DNA from 3 places in the Jeotgalibaca sp. A127 genome. Region 3 is predicted to be linked to each of the others. Evidence: riboswitches for the same ligand, from Rfam matches in the RefSeq annotation. Region 3 holds a riboswitch; each other region holds the start of a gene.

Region 1 (6,246 bases), on a different contig from region 3:
GCCAAAAAATTCGGGGATGATACAATCGGTGTTATTTTCCCAATTTTAAGTCGTAATCGTTTTGCTGTATGTTTACGTGGAATTGCAAAAGGTGCGAAAAAAATCGTATTGATGCTTAGCTACCCTGCTGATGAGGTTGGTAATCATTTAGTAGATTTAGAATCACTGGATGAAAAAGGCGTGAACCCTTGGACAGATACATTGTCTGAAGCTGAGTTCCGTGAACACTTTGGATATAAAAAACATACCTTTACTGGAATCGACTATATTGATTACTATAAATCAATTGTAGAAGAATATGGTATTGAGTGTGAAGTTATTTTCTCAAATAACGCAAAATCCATTCTAGACTATACAAAGAGCGTTTTGAATTGCGATATTCACTCACGTTTCAGAACAAAAAAACAATTGAAAGATAACGGTGCTGAAAAAGTTTACAGCTTGGATAACATTTTGGCTGAACCTGTTAACGGCAGTGGCTTTAATGAGTCCTATGGTTTGCTTGGCGCTAACAAAGCAACTGAAGGAACAGTTAAATTGTTCCCTCGCAATGCACAACCAATCGTTGATAACATCCAAAGCCGCATTAAAGAAGCAACAGGCAAAACGGTTGAGGTTATGGTATATGGTGATGGCGCGTTCAAAGATCCTGTCGGGAAAATTTGGGAACTTGCTGATCCAGTTGTATCTCCAGCTTACACACCTGGTCTTGACGGAGTTCCTAGCGAAATCAAATTGAAATACTTGGCTGACAACAACTTCGCTGAATTACAAGGTGAAGAATTACGTCTAGCAATTTCTGAGTTCATCAAGAACAAAGAAACTGACTTGGTTGGCGCAATGGAATCTCAAGGAACAACTCCTCGTCAATTGACTGACTTAATTGGCTCCCTGTCCGATTTAACTTCAGGTAGTGGAGATAAAGGAACACCTTTCATCTTCATCCAAGGTTACTTCGATAATTATACTAAATAAGAAAATCCGCATAACCTGTATTGGTTGTGCGGATTTTTTGACATCTTTTGTGGAAAATTATTTTTTAATATACTTTTCAAATAATGGTCGCAAGATAGGTTCCAGGATGATATAAAAACCTGCATTCCCAACTGCATGAGCAAAGTCAAACGGCAAACCCAAAGTATAATAGGCCCAAAAATTAGTCATGCCATAGGTTTTATATGACACCAACGATATCACGAACCCATAGAAAAAACCTGAAAATAAGGCAAACAAAACAAAAAGCCACTTTGTTTTGTTTCCATGAATAGGCCGTAGTACGATTCCTGTAAAAAGGATAATCACTGCATAGCTAAACAGTTGGGCAAACGTCCAAGGACCCATCCCCAGTATCATATTTGATAAAAAGAGGGATAGACCAGCCACAATCAACCCGTCCCCCAGGCCTAGATACAAGGTCAGTATTAACAAAATAGCGGTCATGGGTTGAACATTGGGTAAAAATTGAAAGACAACGCGTCCGACATAATTCAATGCAACCAAAATTGCCAGCAATGCAATATGTTTTGCATCATAACGCTTCATTGACATGGTTACTCAAGTCCTGCTAAATCGAAATCCACGACGTCTCCATCTGACAATTCTAATTCATGAGCGCCTACTGGTGCCATTTCCCCATTCAAATCAAATAACCAGTATTTACCTGCTTCTGCATCTTGCTCGTAACCATCGATTGTTGTGATGAAGTTATCTTCATCAACGACTTCGAATTCTTCTTTCATAACATCCAACAAGAATTCTCCAGGCTCTACCTCAGCTGTCACTGAACCTGCTTCAATCAATTCCCCTTCAACAGATACATTAATCGTGACCTCAGACAAATCTGCGCTTTCCACCGTTGAATCGACTGCTTCAGTTTTTGTTCCACAAGCTGTCAAAGTTGCCCCTGCAAAAAGCAATAAAAACCATTTTTTCATTCTTTACACTCCTTTTGTTTTTTACACAGGCAACAAAAAAGCCTATGCGCCCTGCCACATAGACCAAAAAAACAATACCGTTTTACCTCGAAACCGTATGCGTGCGTATAAGCATCCAGGGATAAAGATCTGACTTGAACAGCGATGATGTTCTCACAGTGGCGGGACCGTGTTGGATTTTCACCAACTTCCATATCCGAGGAGTCTTTGTATTGGGTTTTATCTTTCATCATTGTATCCAAGACTTCATTTTTTAGCAAGTCTGCAAATTAGCGAGTCGTCTTTTCCTGAACAGCTTTCTCGAAAGCCTCTTTTGTATTCTCAACTTGTATTGGAGCGTACTCTGGCCATGCATCGTCCAGCTTAGCCCCTTCATCGCAACTTACGATAAGAAATTCAGCGGAACGTTTGAAAACCCCTTCGAGTTGCGGGATATAATTCAGAAAATCCGTGACATCTCTCAACGAAATTGCCGCGCTCCCTTTTTTCTTAAACGTTTTTGCAACTAAATATTTATTTCCCATAACTCCTCCTGAATCAGTAATTTTCTACAAGTCGTGCTATCTGTTCCTCCAGTTCTGCCATTATGACGAAACGGGCTTTGCGAATCATTTCCTTGCCATCTACAAATAGTAACAACGCTGGTACAGTAAACACACTAAACGCCCCTGCTATGGCTGGAATCTTGTCAGCATCCACTTTTATCATTTTAACTTCAGGGAAAGCAGTTAACATTTCCCTAACCTGTGGTAAAACAGCATGGCATACGCCGCAGTCTATCCGAGAAACATAAACAAAAGCAAATTGATGTTCCGCTATAAAGGTATGAACATCCTCTATGCGTTGCGCTTCTACATATGGAATCAATGCCATTCCCTCCTTTAATTTTTCCTTTTTTAATATTATAACATGATATACTAAACCTATAAAAAAAGGAGTTTCTCTATGTCACGAAATAATAAATGGTTACATTGGGGATTTGTCGTAGCCTGGATGGGGCTCATTTTTTCCTTTTCGGCCCAAAAAGGCTCTGATTCCGGTTCTTTGAGTGGTTCAATCGTCAGCACCATTCTTTCGCTCTGGCATTCCCTCTTCCCCTCTATCACCCTAGACCAAGACACAATACATTTCCTCATTCGCAAAGGTGCCCACTTCACCGTTTATCTTATACTGGGGTTACTGGTCGTGAATGCACTCTCTAAAAGTGGCGTAAAAAGTAAAAAACGTTACGCGTTGGCTCTTTCCATTTGTTTCTTGTACGCAATTAGCGACGAAATCCATCAAGCTTTTGTACCAAATCGTGGTCCTAGCTTTTGGGATGTGCTGTTGGATACGAGCGGATCTACTTTTGGTCTGTTAGGATATGGGACGGCGAAAAATATGAAAAAAAAATAAAACAGCTTTCCTGAGGGAGAGCTGTTTCTGTTTGTTATTTTGCAGGCAGCACGCGTTCGAAAGGATCGCGACTGATGCCTTTTTCCAGAACTTCACGTGCGTATTCTTTTGCCGAGAATAAGCTGTGGTCGCGATAGTTTCCACATTCCTTAGCAGTTACAGCTGGAATCACTTCTGTTTCCAAAACTTTTTCCAATGTTTTTTCTAAAGCTTCCGCAATTTCATCCGCAGTTGATTCATTCCATTTAATGCAATAGAATCCTGTCCGACATCCCATTGGCGAGATATCGATAATACCCGGTAAATAATCACGCATATAGGTTGCCAATAAATGTTCCAAGGTGTGAACTGCACCTGTTGGAAAAGCATCTTTATTTGGTTGTAGGAAACGCAAATCAATTTTTTGAATGGTTGCTTCTCCATTTGTTTCTGTACCAGCCACTCGTACATAGGGCGCCTTCACAATATTATGATCCAGTTCAAAACTTTCTACTTTAGCCACTTAAATTCCTCCTTTTTCCTTCTTTCCCATCCTACAAGAAAATCACTGAGAATGAAAGAGACCCGATTTGACATTTTATCTAATAAGCGTGAAAATCTAGATTAGAATATCTGACAAGGAGAAACACATGTCCTACAAAACTTTACTATTTGATATAGATGATACTTTACTCGATTTCAAGGCTGCAGAACACCACGCCATTTCAAGTCTGATGATAGAATTGGCGATTGAACCAAGTGAAATAAATGTTCAAAATTATTCCCGAATTAATCAAGATTATTGGAGCCAATTCGAGAAAGGGTTACTCGCTAAGGATGTTTTAATCGCAAAGCGGTTTGAAACTTTCTTTTCCCTTCACCAACTGAGTGTAAATGGTAAAGAGATGGACAAGAAATTTCGCGGCAATTTAGAAAAAGGACACTTCTTGATTGAGGGCAGTCTTTCATTGCTGGAAAACTTGAAGTCAGAATTTGATCTTTATGCCGTGACGAATGGGGTAGCGCGCACGCAACATCGTCGCATCAACGATTCAGGCTTGATTAACTATTTCCGCGATATTTTTGTTTCCGAAGAAACAGGTTTTCAAAAACCAACAAAAGAATATTTTGACTATGTTTTTGAGCGAATTCCCGAATGCGATGTTAATAAAACTCTGATTATTGGTGACTCACTGACTTCTGATATTCTAGGAGGAATGAATGCTGGAATCGATACTTGTTGGTTCAACCCAACAAAACAAAAAAATCCTTATTCTCACATTCAACCAACTTATGAAATTACAGCTTTGGACGAACTAACTGCTATATTGAAAATATGAAGTAAAGGGATGATATAGATGAAATACTACATCAAGCAACAAGTGTTTTCATGGCGTGACCGCTTCACGGTAAAAGATGAAAAAGGCAAAGATGTTTATTTTGTGGAAGGCGAGTTATTTTCCTGGGGTAAAAAAATTGACGTAGCGGATGCTTCTGGCAATGTCGTCCTCCATATCAAACAAAACTTGTGGAATTGGCTCCCAAATTATACCCTTTTCATGCATGGCCATGAAGTGGCCACTGTCAAGAAAGAATTGTCTTTCCTCAAACCGCGTTACAGCATTTTTGGGCCTGATTGGGAAGTAGAAGGAAACATCTGGGAACATGATTACCAAATTTGGGAAAACGATGCGTTGGTCGCAACTATAACCAAGGAATGGTTCACTTGGGGTGACTCTTATGAATTGGATATTGAAGATGACAGCAATATGCTCCTGGCTTTAGGCATCATCATCACGATTGATTGCGTGATAGCCGCGCAACAAGCAGCAAGCTCCAGTTAATATTAAGTTTGAAATTTAAATCAACCTACCTCGATGTGTTATTAAACCATTTTCGAGGTATTTTTTTATCGAAATGGTTCTATTAATCTTTATTAAACCATTTCATCCATATTTATTCGTTCAAATGGTTTTATTACCAATAATTAAACCATTTCGCCCTGTTTTTTATGGGGAAATGGTTTATTGCGGAACTAGGGATAGTGGCTGGGGCAAAATCCCTGCCTCTCTTATTTTGGTCGATCTTTACGATACATTTCATCCAGCGTCGCATAATATGGCCCCGCCAAACGAGCGACCGGATTTAAGGCTGCCACATCGATGTAGGCTTTTTCTTTATCAAAAACGGCTTCGTCAAAATGGAAATCTGTTACTTCCAGGAAAAAGAAGTCTGTTACAACTTTCTCCTCCCGGTTTTTGACGGGATGATAATCGTACAACTTTACTTCCATCCGAATCTTCGCTTCTTGTATACCTGGGGTTTTGACCGTTTTACTATCGATTAAGTGGAGGCCTGCGAATGCAATCTCGCTCTCATTTGCTGGTAAAGGCGCAGACGTTTCATTCATTTTATCCACAACATCCTGACTCACAATGTGGACTACGCCATTTTTATATTTAATTAAATTGCGTGCGGAATCTTTCGGCTCACCATCCGTGCCACGAAGAATGGCCATGGATATAAGCGGCAACTGATTTGAAACCCCACTAGTAAAACTGAAAGGTGCCGCATTCACCACCTTCGTTTCTTCATCCAGGGTTGTAATCCAGCCAATCGCACGTGGAACAATACTACCGGAAATGAATTTATACATTGTTTTGTTGTCTAAATCTTCAATCGCATAATGATACATCCTGTCACTCTTTTCTATAAGAATTTTCCCTCAGTATACCACAGGGTCTTCCTCCAGCTATTTAAATTGCTCCAAGCACTCAAGTGGTATATTGGTTAAAAAAGCTGTATAATCAATTGCAAACTAAAATGGGAAGTAGGGAAAAGAATTTGGATTTTGTAGCCATTGACTTCGAAACAGCCAATAATCGTGGTGATAGCATCTGTTCAATCGGAATGAGTCGTTTTTCAGACGGTAAAGAGG
Region 2 (6,246 bases), on a different contig from region 3:
TTACTCATTATTATTTTTCCATCAACGGGATTTGCCTTGTTGACAGTATCAATATTGATAATATATGGATAGCCCGATTCCTGTTGGAGACGGGAAATTTCTTGTTCCAAATCCCGTGCATTAATTTTGTACTTACGGATTTCATCATTAGCAATCATTTCATCGTATTTTTCAGTTATGTTGATATAAGAAAACGGCACACCATATTCTCTCTCCACATCATAAGGACTGAATAAATACATGGGACGATTTGTTTTTAATAATTCATAATATTTATCAGGAACCACTAAGCCTAGTGACAATGTTTTTACCCGAATTTTTTCGTCTGCGTTTTCTTTTTTGGTAGATAAGAAGGCATAGATATCGGGGTGGAAAACATTCAAATAAACGGCCCCAGCCCCATTCCTTTGCCCGAGCTGATTACTATAGCTGAAGCTGTCTTCCAATAATTTCATCACTGGGACAACACCAGAGGAGGCATTTTCTATTTTTTTGATCGGTGCCCCTGCTTCACGTAAATTTGATAAATTGACGCCCACACCGCCACCTTTTCTGGATAGCTGCAATGCTGAGTTTATGCCGCGACCAATCGAAAGCATCGAATCATCCAAATCAACCAAAAAACATGATACTAGTTCTCCACGACGTTTTTTCCCCGCATTCAAGAACGTCGGTGTTGCGGGTTGGTAACGTTGCGTGATCATTTCTTCTGCTAAACCCCAAGCCAACCTCTCATCACCGTTGGCCAAGAATAAAGCATTAAATGCAATACGGTCTTCATATCGTTCCAAGTATTTAGTACCATCATTCGTTTTCAGGGCATATTGGGTATAGAACTTATAGGCTCCCATGAAGCTCTTGAAACGGAATTTATGGGCATACAGTTTTTGAAAAAGCTCTTTTATGTAGGACATTTCATACTTGTTCAGGATTGTCTCGTCTATATAGTCTTCACGAACCAAATAGGCGAGCTTTTCTTCTAAAGTGTGAAAAAATACCGTATTCATATTTATTTCTTCCAGGAAATAAACGCGTGCGGCCTCTTTGTCTTTCTGTAATGGAATCATCCCATCAACCGGGATATTTACTTCATTATTTAAATTAAAATAACTAACACGTTTCGTTTGTTTACCCAACTCATCCAACTCTCTTTCCAATTTCTGAATGTCTAAATCGTTACCCTGAAATTCAAATTCATGTAACACGGGAATGCCGTATTCCGCTTCAATCTCATGGACAGTGAAGCAAAACAAGGATCCGAAATTCCGGTTTCCACCACCGAAAGTACCTATACACAAGCGTTTATTTTGTCCCGTTTCCAAAAAATCTTTTACTGGTTCAGTGACTTCAGAAACGTATGTGGGAACAATTAAAATAAACGGTTCATCCATTTCAACAAACGGATTCGTTACGGTTATCTCAAGCCCATTGAAATTTGGAATTTTTTCGACGAATCGCCGAGTTTGACCCGTAACGGTGAAATAAGCTATTTTTGCCATCTTAATTTACCAAGGCATCCAGTAGTTGCGGTTGGAAACCATTAAAAGGCGGCTCACCTTCTATTTGAATAACAGGGAGGCTTTGGAAGCCAAGCGCTTTTACCTCTTCCACCCATACAGGATTTTCAGATATATTTTTTTCGAAATAGGATACGTTGCGTTTATCTAAATATTTCTTGGTGAACATACATTGGCCACACCCGACCTTACTGTATATGGTTATTTTTTTTGACATGTCGCTCTCTCCTTTTTTGTTTTTTGGGTACAAAAAAACCGCCCATTTAGAATGAACGGTAAAAAACGATAGAAACCCCTATTGAGAGAGCCCACCGTTTCATCTTTTTCATCCCCGAAAAATAGAAACAACAATCATTGGCAGGTCTCCTGGCTCATGTTTCATCCTACTTTAGCCCTTCCCATATTTCTTATTCAAAAGAAGATACAGTGGTTTGCTATTTCGTCCACATTAACAGTTGCGGGGGCAGCTCCAGTTTTTAACTGGATTCCCTATTATGGCATCAGCTGATGCCACCAAAAATTGCGGTACTATATTTTGTGCTATTTATTTGTTTTGTAGTTCTAACATACTACATATTGAATAATACCATAGAGCCCACAACTAGGCTAGACAAAAGTGCGCATTATTCCTTCATTGCCATTATCTCTTCATAGCGTTCGGTTAGTCTACGCTGATCCATTTCTTCCGGGAAATTCGGGGTCGTTAATTGGTAAACGTGGGTGCTATAGGATTTAATAAACGATAATTTTTCTGGGTGAGCCGCATACGCCACCGTTAATAACGAATCAAATAAAGCGCTGGCTCCCGAGATATCCTGCTTCATGTAATGAATCAATTGCCAATAACTTTCATAAAGATCCTTGGCAAAATTATTGAAGTCATAAAAGACAACACCGGTATAGTCTTCATTATCTTCGTGCTCACCCAAAAGTACGAACCTTCCTGGCAATGCAGCCATCTTCCCGTCCAATAATGCTTTATACTGCAGTATATGAATGGCGCTGTTAGGATCGTTTATACCCGGAGATACTGCTCGCAGTGCAACTTCCACCAGCTTAGTCCGGGCAAATATAGGATCATACATCGTAGATGGGGCTATTTCAAATACAAGAGCGCGATTGAAAGGCTCTGCGATTTTCTCAATCGCGTCTATTTTCTTATTCGTATATAAAATCCCTAAAGGTTTATTGCGTGCTACGAAATCACCTATTCTAACGTATAAAACCAAGCTACCTTCCCATTCCTGGGCTAGCGTGACCATCCGATCGAAGTTGATGTATTCCACATAACCATCTTGAGTAGCTTGAATCGTGTAAACATGAAGACGGTCGAATTCCGGTAGATGTTGAACTGTTGGTTTTTCAGAAAAAAATGCCACTGCCTTGTCAAACGATTCATCTGCTTCGTGATACAAGCGATCCACTAGCTGTTCCATGCGAACGAACATAGCGACTGAATAGACAAAACGCACAAAAAATAGAACGCTGAAAAGCGCATAAATCAAGGCTACCGTGGCTGATAACACCAAATACTCATGTTCTGAATTACGCATAAAGAATAAGGAAGACAAACAGTAAATAAACCCACCCAGGAACACCCCTAGCGCTTGCATAGGTGCCTTATGCAGCAAAAAATTCTCCACTGTTCTCGGACTGAAATTGGATGAATAAAACGATATCACTGCCAACATTGTCCCAAAAGTGAATGTGGCAACTGAAAAGAGTGACCCTGCCAAGAGCGAAAGAATATCCTTTGCCAAGTTGACACTCGTCAAGAAAACAGGAGATATTAGTTCAACTGTCGGGATCAACCGTGTATCCAGCGCTATGATGACTAGTGCCAGCATGAACGCTATCAGGACATTACCGCCTAAGGTTACCCAAATACGCTTTTCTTCATATACTAATTTTAAAGCATCCAGCATATGTGTTTCCCCCTTTTTAAACCTGTTTTCTATATTGTAGCATTTAAATAATGGGACTCCTTTGAAACAAACAAATCCATATATAAAACCGTTCATTGGATTATGAACGGTTTTATATATCATCAGTAATGACTCTACTTCACGTAGGCATTTTTATATAAACTTTTTACAAAAAAGGAAGTCGTTACACTTGTTAAAACTGTCGCTGTTAAAAGTTGGCCAGTCGCACTTGAAACGTACTGTTGAAGCTCAGGATGTGCTACTGCCAATATCCCCAATGTTGATACAGAAATCCCTGCAATTGAAAGCATTGAAACTGCGCCAATGCCATCTTGTTTTAATACTTTTTTGTCAATCAAAAATATAGGACTCATCGCGATATAATAGATGATTACAAGTAGCAAACCCTGCAAGCCTGATTTTGCCACTTCAACAAGATCAATACCTTGTCCGATATTCCAACCGAGAATCGGTAACAAGACACCTGAACCCGGAGCAAATAGTTGTGCAAATTTTACATCTAAATTTCCGATTAACATACCAAGGCCTATTGGGACCAATGTGGAAATAATAGGCATCCAGTCCATTTCAGCTCCAGCCGCCGATGTAATACTGTAAACAATTACTGGTATGATAGGCAGACTGAACACACCAATCAAGCCAAAAGCTGCCGTATCATCATCTGTCCCGTACTCTTTAATTAGTGAGAGATAAATAGCTGGATTCAAACTGCTTATTCCTACTACAAGTGCCATGGTACTAATACCAAAAATTCCTTCTTGCCCAAATAATTGAATAGCTGCCAAGCCAAAACCGACACTCAAAATGAATTTTACTACTAATAAAATACCTTGTCTTTTTAAAACGCGCACGAGTCTTTTTAAGTCAATGGTTGTTCCAGAAAAGAAACATAACACGCCCAAAATAAAGTTCATGCTATCACCAGAAAAAGTCGCTTCAGTTAAACCACCGATCCGAACCAAATCCGGCCATATCGTATAAAATAAAGCACTTAGAAATAATGGCACTAAAAACAAGCCCGCAGGCACTTTCGTAATCTTATCGTACATCGTATGTCTCCTTTTTTTAAACTAATCATCTAAAAAAGTCTATCATATTAGGAGAGTTTTTTAAAGGATTACTTGGAAATGCTAATTCTATATTGCACTTATTGCGCGACTTTTAAATGAAATAATCTTTCCAGAAAAAGGTTAATTAGTCAGTGATACCATCATTTTTTTACTTTATGTATTATAAAGAACAGTGACGGTTCCTTGCAATAAGCATTCACGAAAAGTATGTATATTTAAAAAAACTCTCCCTTTTTAATCGGGAGAGTTACAAAGGATAGTCAAATTTACCCTTTTAATATTTAAATTTTTGCATGCCAAGGGTTAGTTCCTCAGCAAGATGAGCCAAACTGTCACTCGCTTCTGAAATCTGACTCATAGCATTGACTTGTTCATCTACTGTAGCAGATGCTTCTTCTGTACTGGCGGCGTTTTCTTCTGAAATAGCAGCCAGTTGCTCCATAGTATGAATAATTAAATTTTTCTTCTCATCCATAATCGAGCTTGTCACATCCAATTGTTCCATTGCCTTGCCAACCTCATCTAAGGTATGTGCTATTCCGTAAAACTTATTATGCGTTTCGGATAAACTATATAGCTGCAGGTCATTCATGTCCTTCATAACAGCTAATGAATCCTTTGCCGCTTGCGTTTTATAATTTAGTGCATCAATCGTCCCTTTTATTTGATCGGCAAATTCATTTGACTGACTCGCTAATTTTTTAATTTCATCTGCTACTACTGCGAATCCTCTACCCGCTTCACCTGATCGAGCAGCTTCAATCGATGCATTAAGAGCGAGTAAGTTGGTTTGATCCGCAATGGACTTAATCATCGTACTCACTGAACCTATTTGCTCGACACTAGCATTTGTTTCCCCAATAACTTCTCCAACTTCTAACTGGGCTTTACTAGCATCTTTTGTTTTTTCTTGCAAATCTCTAAGCTTCTCCAAGCCTTCCTCTTTGAGCCTGTTAACTTGCACAGAGTAAGTGCTCAATTTTTCAATTATCAGTTTTTCTTGATTAATTAGATTTCCTAATTCCTCTACTTTTAGTGTTCCTGAAGAGGTTTCGGTTGCTTGCTCTGTAGCGCCATGCGCGATTTCAGTAATCACAGCATTCACTTCTATAGCCGATACTGTTGCTTCTTTACTCGTGGCTGTCAATTCTTCAGATGAAGCAGAAACTGTTTCTGCATGTTCCGAAATTTGACGGATAAGTTGAACAAGTTGTTTTTTCATTTGTAGTGTTGCATTCGCCAATTGTCCAATTTCGGAATTGTTTTGTAAGAGTTTTTCATCGTTCTCAAGCTTCTTACTGGTCAAATCATAATTTGCTATCTCGGTAATTTCATTGGACATCATCTTAATCGGTTTTACAAGGTTTCGCAAGAAATACCCAACGATCGTCACTATGGTTGCAACAAAAAGTAATGCAATTAAGCTATTTACCAAGATGAGTTGCTGAATTTGCGCATTCACATCTTTTAGGTCATAGCTAACTTTAAAGGCACCTATAATTGTTGCACCCGTTGGATCTTTAATTGGCAACAATTCATAATATTCATTCTTCGTCTTTTCTTTTAAATTTTTGCCAGTCAAAGTCTGACTTATATTTTCCTGCAAGTTTGAATCTGATTTCAGACTGCTTTCGTCCGTTGTATAAAGCAGTCCTTCTGCTGTATAAATATCAACATTTGTATCGGTTAAATTGGTATAATTTTCAAAAAATG
Region 3 (6,246 bases):
GCGCCTGCCGCAATCCGTCAAAGACCGCCTCATCATCGAAAATGACGAACGTTCCTATAATATTGAAGAAGTCCTGGTTCTGGCTAACCGACTGAAAATACCGGCCGTATTCGATAATCTGCATCACGCGATCAACCAACCGCCAACAGAGGCGCCGGACAGCTATTGGATCGCAGAAGTCGCCAAAACCTGGCAGCCCGAAGACGGCAAGCAAAAAATTCATTATTCCCAACAGGACCCGACCAAGCAACCCGGTGCCCATACCCAAACCATCGCGCTTGAAACGTTTCTGGATTTCTACAGCGAATTACCCGATCAAACCATCGATATCATGCTGGAAGTCAAGGATAAAAACCTGTCCGCCGTTAAATGTGTCAACGCCTTGACCGATACACCCCAAATCAAATTTTTGGAAAAAGAGTGGGGTAGATACAAATATGCCATCCTGGAAAAATCGCCAGCTGCTTATCAAGCTATCCGCACGTTATTAAAAGATAAATCAGCTTACCCGGTGCGCGAATTCTATCAGTTAATCGAAACAACGTTAGCTGATTCAAGCGCGAACCCCGGCTACATTGAGAATGCGGCCGAACACGTTTGGGGCTACTTCAAGGACCAAGCGACTCCAGCCGAGCGCAAACAATTTGAACGAAACTTGGCTAAAGGCGCACCCGCACCAATCAAACGCCAGCTGCTCAAGTTGGCAACCAAATACGAAGTCGACTATCTTTTGCAATCATTATACTTATACCTTTAGGAGGCCACACCATGAAATGGGCAATACTGGGAGCAGGCAACATCGCCAATGATTTCGCACGTTCTTTCAAAACTGACAAGGCCGAGCTTTACGCCGTTGCATCCCGTTCCAAAGAAAAAGCAGCCGCATTTGCCGACCAATATAAGATTCCTGTCAGCTACGGCAGCTATGAAGAAATGCTCGCCGACGCTACCATCGACGCCGTCTATATCGCGACACCTCACAGCCACCATTACAAGCAGATCAAGCAATGCCTGAATGCCGGTAAGCACGTCTTTTCCGAAAAAGTCATGGTGACGAGCGGCGTCCAACTCGACGAAGTCATCCAGCTCGCGGCCGACAAGAACCTTTATTTGGCCGAAGCCATGACCATTTTCCATGTCCCGCTTTATCCAAAACTCAAACAGTGGATAGCGGAGCACGACCTTGGCAAACTCAAATACATCCACGCGCCATACGGAGCCTTCAAACCCGAAGACTCCCCGATGTATTTCTACAAACCCGAGCTGGCGGGCGGCGCACTCTTCGACATCGGAACTTACGCGCTCACATTCGCACTCGAGTTCATGACCAGCCAACCTGACGAAATCCTGACTTTCGGCAACCTACACGAAACCGGAGTCGATGAAACCTCCGTCATTCTTTTGAAAAATAAAGAAAAAGAACTGGCAACCATTACCTTATCTTTTGGTACCGACCTCCCACATGTAGGCGTCGTTGCGTTCCAAAAAGGTTACCTGGAAATACCGGGCTACACCCGCGCTAACCAAGCTACTTTTACGGACCTACAAGGAAACAAAACAGTGATTGAGACAACCGATACCGCCCATGCCTTCACTCATGAAATCAATAATTTCACCAATATGGTGCTGGAAAAGGGTGCTAACCCCACTCTCGCCAAAACAAAAAATGTCATGACTATTATGGATACGGTTCGGGCCGAATGGGGACTGGTTTATCCGTTCGATTAAATTATTATGGACCACCTACTCTGAATACTCGTTGGCTGTATAAGGTCAAGTGTGCAGAGAAAGGGGTCCTTCTCTGCGCGCTCCCGATACGAAGCTTTCCGAGCATGCAGACTTTCGCAAATAGTCTGCATACTCGGAATAATATTCATGAATGTATGCAGATTTTACTGTTTTAAGTAATCATGAATCATTCTTTTTGAAAATATTTTGTCGCACCACAAATAAATTTGATGGACGCGTTGTTTTTCTGGTGGAAATAAAGTATCTAATTCTAGAATTGTCCGTTCTAAACTGTTTCGTTTATGTTCAAATATGTTGCATCTTGGGCAAGTTAATCGTAGAAAACTGTATTCAACCATCCGAACCCGACACTCCCCACAAAGTACCCCACCCGCTACATCCTCCACACAGTACTTAGCCAACTGCTGATATGGATTATTCACAACATGGTGATTAGCCAATCGCTGACCCAACCGGACATCACTATCCCGCAAAAATCCGCCCGACCGTATCCGCAATTCGTTTAAATAACCTTGCACCTGATGCGGCAACAACACCGGATCATCCCGCCGCAACCCATACAAACTTACGCCCGTTCCCACAAATACTAATCGTGATTCTACCCGAACCGATACCCGCATCGACCGCAACAATTCTTCCAGCAACATCCGGGATCTCTTTAGCTGCGCCAACGGACAGGCTGATAGACCGACAAAATCCCCATCCATTAAGTCAAACGCCCCCATCCAATTTTTTACTTCAAACAAATAAACCACACCATCACAAATATATAAAGCATCAATCTGGCACAACTTTCCACCAACAACCAACACCAAATCATTCAACCGCACCGCACAATCATCAATCCGGGCACCCAATTCATCAAAGCTGCACTCACCAACCTGGCCCGATTCCGAATTCCGCAGCTGTCGCTCCAGCCTCGGCGAAAACACCATCCGCCCCTGTAGCGCACGCAATACCCGAAGCTCAACCGCCATTTCCCGTTTTTTCATCAACATAGCCATTCCCCCTTTACATATATATAAGCAAAAAACCTCGAAAAGCTTTTTTTAAAATAAAAAAATACCCTCTATAGCCTTAAACTGATCATACTTATATAAGCGCTTGCATTTTGCGGAACTTTCACCTACAATCAGAGGTGATAGAAGTACCATTCAAAGACAACCAAGATACGGAAGTTTGGTTAAATCCCAATACGGTCCCGCCACTGTAATCATATGGAGACATATGGAGTCAGATCTTTATCTTGGATTGCTAATAATGCAACGTTTGCTGTTTCGAGGTAAAACAGTATCGTCCCAGTCTATGTAATGGCGCATAGGCTTTTTTTGTACTCAAAAAACAGCTTCATTTTTAGCAAAATGAAGGACCTCTATCAAAAATTAGTAGATGGGGACTGGACTTCAAAGATGAAGGTGGGTAACCAATGACGGTTATTCAGTTCCTAATTTTTTATAATACAAAAATTAGGAGTGAAGGAAAATGAAAAAATATTTATTTTTATTAGCATCTGGATTTATTTTGGCGGGTTGCCAATCACCACAAACGACCGAAGAATCAATTTCCGAATCAACCATCTCATCAGTTATGGCAGAGACGATTACCGTCACGATGCGCATGTCCATTGATGGTGAAGAAGTTGAGGGTGGCAGCCAAGAAATACAAGTCGAAGAGGGCGCTATTCTCCTGGATGTTATGAAAGAGAATTATGACATCGAAGAAACGGACGGCTTCATTACGTCCATTGACGGACAGGAACAAGATACGGAAGCAGGGAAATATTGGTTATTTGATATAAATGGCGAAATGGCACCAGTGGGCGCAAATGAAACGGAACTCCAAGAGGGAGACGTTGTAGAATGGAAACTAGAAGCGATGTAAGAAAAAAGAGCCAAAAATTTTCGGTTAAGCGATTAGCTTTATTGGCTATCCTGACAGCCCTTTGTTATGTTGGCAGGATTGTCTTTCAATTTATCCCGAATGTCCAACCGATGACGACCATCCTCCTGTTGATAACATTGAATCTCACGATTACGGACGGCTTGATTGTTGCAGCTGCGTCCCTTATTCTGTCCAATATGGTTTTGGGAATGGGTCCTTGGCTTTTTCCACAACTCATCACGTATTTCCTTTTGCTGGGTTTCGCCGGCATCTTTCTCAAACCCCTTTATGGGAAGGGGAAGAAAAATACCCGCTTCATTTTTACTGCCTATTCTTTTTTGAACGGCCTGCTGTTCGGATTCATCATCTCCATTTTTTCTTACAATATGTATGGCATGACCAATTTTTGGGTCTACTATTTAATGGGGATTTCGTTCGACCTCATGCATGCGGCGGGAAATGCTGGTTTCTACTTGATCCTGGAACCGATTCTAGCACCGTTGTTACACCACCAAATGCGAAAAATCCATTGAACCGAGGATGCTCCTCGGTTTTTTCTTGTCTTGACTTTTAGAAAAAATAGAAATAATATGAGGGTGTGTGTTGCGCTTTCATATTGAAATGAGGGGCAAGTATGGAAACAAAGGAAAGAAAAATATTTGAATCCGTTCCGGGAAAACAAGTCACCATTGCGCATATCATTGCCAATCCTGATAAACGTATCTTTGACAAATTGTGATTACAAAATGAGTATTACCAGGCAATTGGTATCATGACCATTACGCCAAGCGAAGTGGCCGTAATTGCCGTGGACATGGCTAAAAAACAAGGGCCGATAAAAATTGGTTTTGTTGATCGCTTCAGTGGCTCAGTTTTTATTTTGGGAGACATTGCCGCTGTTGAAGGAGCAATGATAGAAACAACATCATTTCTTGAGAGGATGATGGGATTTAGTGTACCTAAAATTACGAAAACATAAATCGAACGGGGTCTTTATATGAAAAAGATAATGTATATCGGATCGATTGGGAGCGGAAAAACGACGCTTTGCCAAAGTATTTTAGGCGAAGAGCTGAAATATAACAAGACGCAGGCAGTGGAGTTTTACCCCCAAATGATTGATACGCCAGGCGAATTCGTGCAGCATCGGCGTTTTTATAGTGCCTTACAGATGATGGCAGCCGAATCGGAAATTATCGGCTTGATCTCCAGCGCCATTGAACAGGAAATGATTTTTTCACCAAACTTTGCCCAGAACATGATGCGACCATGTATCGGGATTGTTACCAAGATTGATTTATGCGAGGACGAAAAACAAATACAGGATGCAGAGAAACGACTGCAACTAGCCGGAGTGGAAAAGATTTTTCGTGTTTCTGCCGTAACCGGCGAGGGCATGCCAGCATTAATAGATTATTTAAAAGGAGCAGATGTTCATGCAAATATACACTCGGACCGGTGATAAGGGTTACACGCGCATTGTCGGGGGCATCCAATTAGCTAAAGACGAAGCACGGGTCATTGCCTATGGAACCGTGGATGAATTGAACAGTATCGTTGGAATCATTACCAGTCTGGATGAAACGAAGCCACAACTTAGAGCGGAACTGATGCAAATTCAACAGTATCTGTTCGATTGTGGCAATGATTTGGCAACACCACATGGTAAAAATCCATACAGGGTGACCAAAGATTTAACTTTTTGGCTAGAAAGTAGAATTGATGTATACGCGGATATCCCACCCGTAGTGGAGTCATTTATTTTACCAGGGGGGACAACGCTTGCCAGCACGCTTCATTTTGCACGTACCGTGGCACGCCGGGCGGAAAGAGAAATCGTGACCTTCCAATGGACTAACGATATGAATGAGGAAGTCCTCAAATTTATCAACAGGTTATCGGATTATTTCTTTGCAATTGCGCGGGTTGTTAATGCGGATGCACAGATTAAAGACGTGCTATACGAACGCAGCGGTAAAGTCTTCCATACCGAAATAACTAAAAAAGATTTAAAAGATTAGAAATGAAACCGTTTTATAAAAAACTATTGACAATTATTTCTTTGAATAGTACATTTAGAGGGTAGAGCACAAGGGCGTGCGAATTAAAAATACGAGCAACGAGGCCGTAAGTACACGAGTATCAATGATACTCCCGTTACTTGCGGCCTTTTTTTGCGAGAAAGGAGGGTAATGATGGAGAAAGTCAGATTTGGAACAACTTTATACATGGGTGATAATAGCTTGGAGCATTTAGCGGAATTTGAAAATGAACGACTATTAATTGTTACAGATGGATTTATTGCTTCTTCTCAAATTCTGGAAACCGTATTGAATTATTTTTCATCCACGACAACATTCAAGCTAATTTGGGGGAAATGGAAATGCTCCAGAAGGCAGCCGGTAATATTCCCGTCATTGGCAATGGGGGAATCAAAAATGAATGCCTGTTGGAAAAAATGCTCAACACTGTTCCATTAGCCTCCGTTGCAAGGCCACTCATCTTGAATCCGAATTTTCCATTTGATGGAAAAATGGAAAATGTCCCCGCAGGCCTGCAAAAAAGTATTGATAGTTCACCTGAATGGTATTTCAACGAACCACAGTAAGGCCAGTG

The links. A riboswitch is a leader RNA that binds a small molecule or an ion and turns the genes downstream of it on or off. The one in region 3 is predicted to bind cobalamin.
Region 1: another riboswitch for cobalamin. It lies ahead of ACTVAI_RS08260 (DUF4430 domain-containing protein); the one in region 3 lies ahead of ACTVAI_RS07080 (DUF4430 domain-containing protein).
Region 2: another riboswitch for cobalamin. It lies ahead of ACTVAI_RS04925 (glutaredoxin domain-containing protein); the one in region 3 lies ahead of ACTVAI_RS07080 (DUF4430 domain-containing protein).

Annotation. Positions count from the first base shown of each region.
Region 1 is NZ_JBQPRC010000007.1:46,612-52,857, forward strand. Features, by position in the region: gene ACTVAI_RS08250 (coenzyme F420-0:L-glutamate ligase) at 1-975, shown strand, start outside; gene ACTVAI_RS08255 (ECF transporter S component) at 1,033-1,542, opposite strand; gene ACTVAI_RS08260 (DUF4430 domain-containing protein) at 1,551-1,934, opposite strand; adenosylcobalamin (AdoCbl) riboswitch at 2,003-2,153, opposite strand; gene ACTVAI_RS08265 (DUF6718 family protein) at 2,204-2,458, opposite strand; gene ACTVAI_RS08270 (thioredoxin family protein) at 2,472-2,807, opposite strand; gene ACTVAI_RS08275 (VanZ family protein) at 2,880-3,329, shown strand; gene ACTVAI_RS08280 (S-ribosylhomocysteine lyase) at 3,364-3,831, opposite strand; gene ACTVAI_RS08285 (YjjG family noncanonical pyrimidine nucleotidase) at 3,959-4,648, shown strand; gene ACTVAI_RS08290 (LURP-one-related/scramblase family protein) at 4,667-5,152, shown strand; gene ACTVAI_RS08295 (flavin reductase family protein) at 5,380-6,003, opposite strand; gene ACTVAI_RS08300 (exonuclease domain-containing protein) at 6,153-6,246, shown strand, end outside.
Region 2 is NZ_JBQPRC010000003.1:192,889-199,134, forward strand. Features, by position in the region: gene nrdE (class 1b ribonucleoside-diphosphate reductase subunit alpha) at 1-1,499, opposite strand, end outside; gene ACTVAI_RS04925 (glutaredoxin domain-containing protein) at 1,501-1,734, opposite strand; cobalamin riboswitch at 1,857-2,050, opposite strand; gene ACTVAI_RS04930 (DUF2254 domain-containing protein) at 2,141-3,442, opposite strand; gene ACTVAI_RS04935 (2-keto-3-deoxygluconate permease) at 3,577-4,512, opposite strand; gene ACTVAI_RS04940 (methyl-accepting chemotaxis protein) at 4,808-6,246, opposite strand, start outside.
Region 3 is NZ_JBQPRC010000005.1:76,987-83,232, forward strand. Features, by position in the region: gene uvsE (UV DNA damage repair endonuclease UvsE) at 1-757, shown strand, start outside; gene ACTVAI_RS07070 (Gfo/Idh/MocA family protein) at 769-1,728, shown strand; gene ACTVAI_RS07075 (nuclease-related domain-containing protein) at 1,893-2,747, opposite strand; adenosylcobalamin (AdoCbl) riboswitch at 2,896-3,050, shown strand; gene ACTVAI_RS07080 (DUF4430 domain-containing protein) at 3,232-3,630, shown strand; gene ACTVAI_RS07085 (ECF transporter S component) at 3,609-4,163, shown strand; partial or broken gene ACTVAI_RS07090 (BMC domain-containing protein) at 4,265-4,609, shown strand; gene ACTVAI_RS07095 (EutP/PduV family microcompartment system protein) at 4,628-5,092, shown strand; gene ACTVAI_RS07100 (cob(I)yrinic acid a,c-diamide adenosyltransferase) at 5,067-5,651, shown strand; gene ACTVAI_RS07105 (hypothetical protein) at 5,826-6,110, shown strand.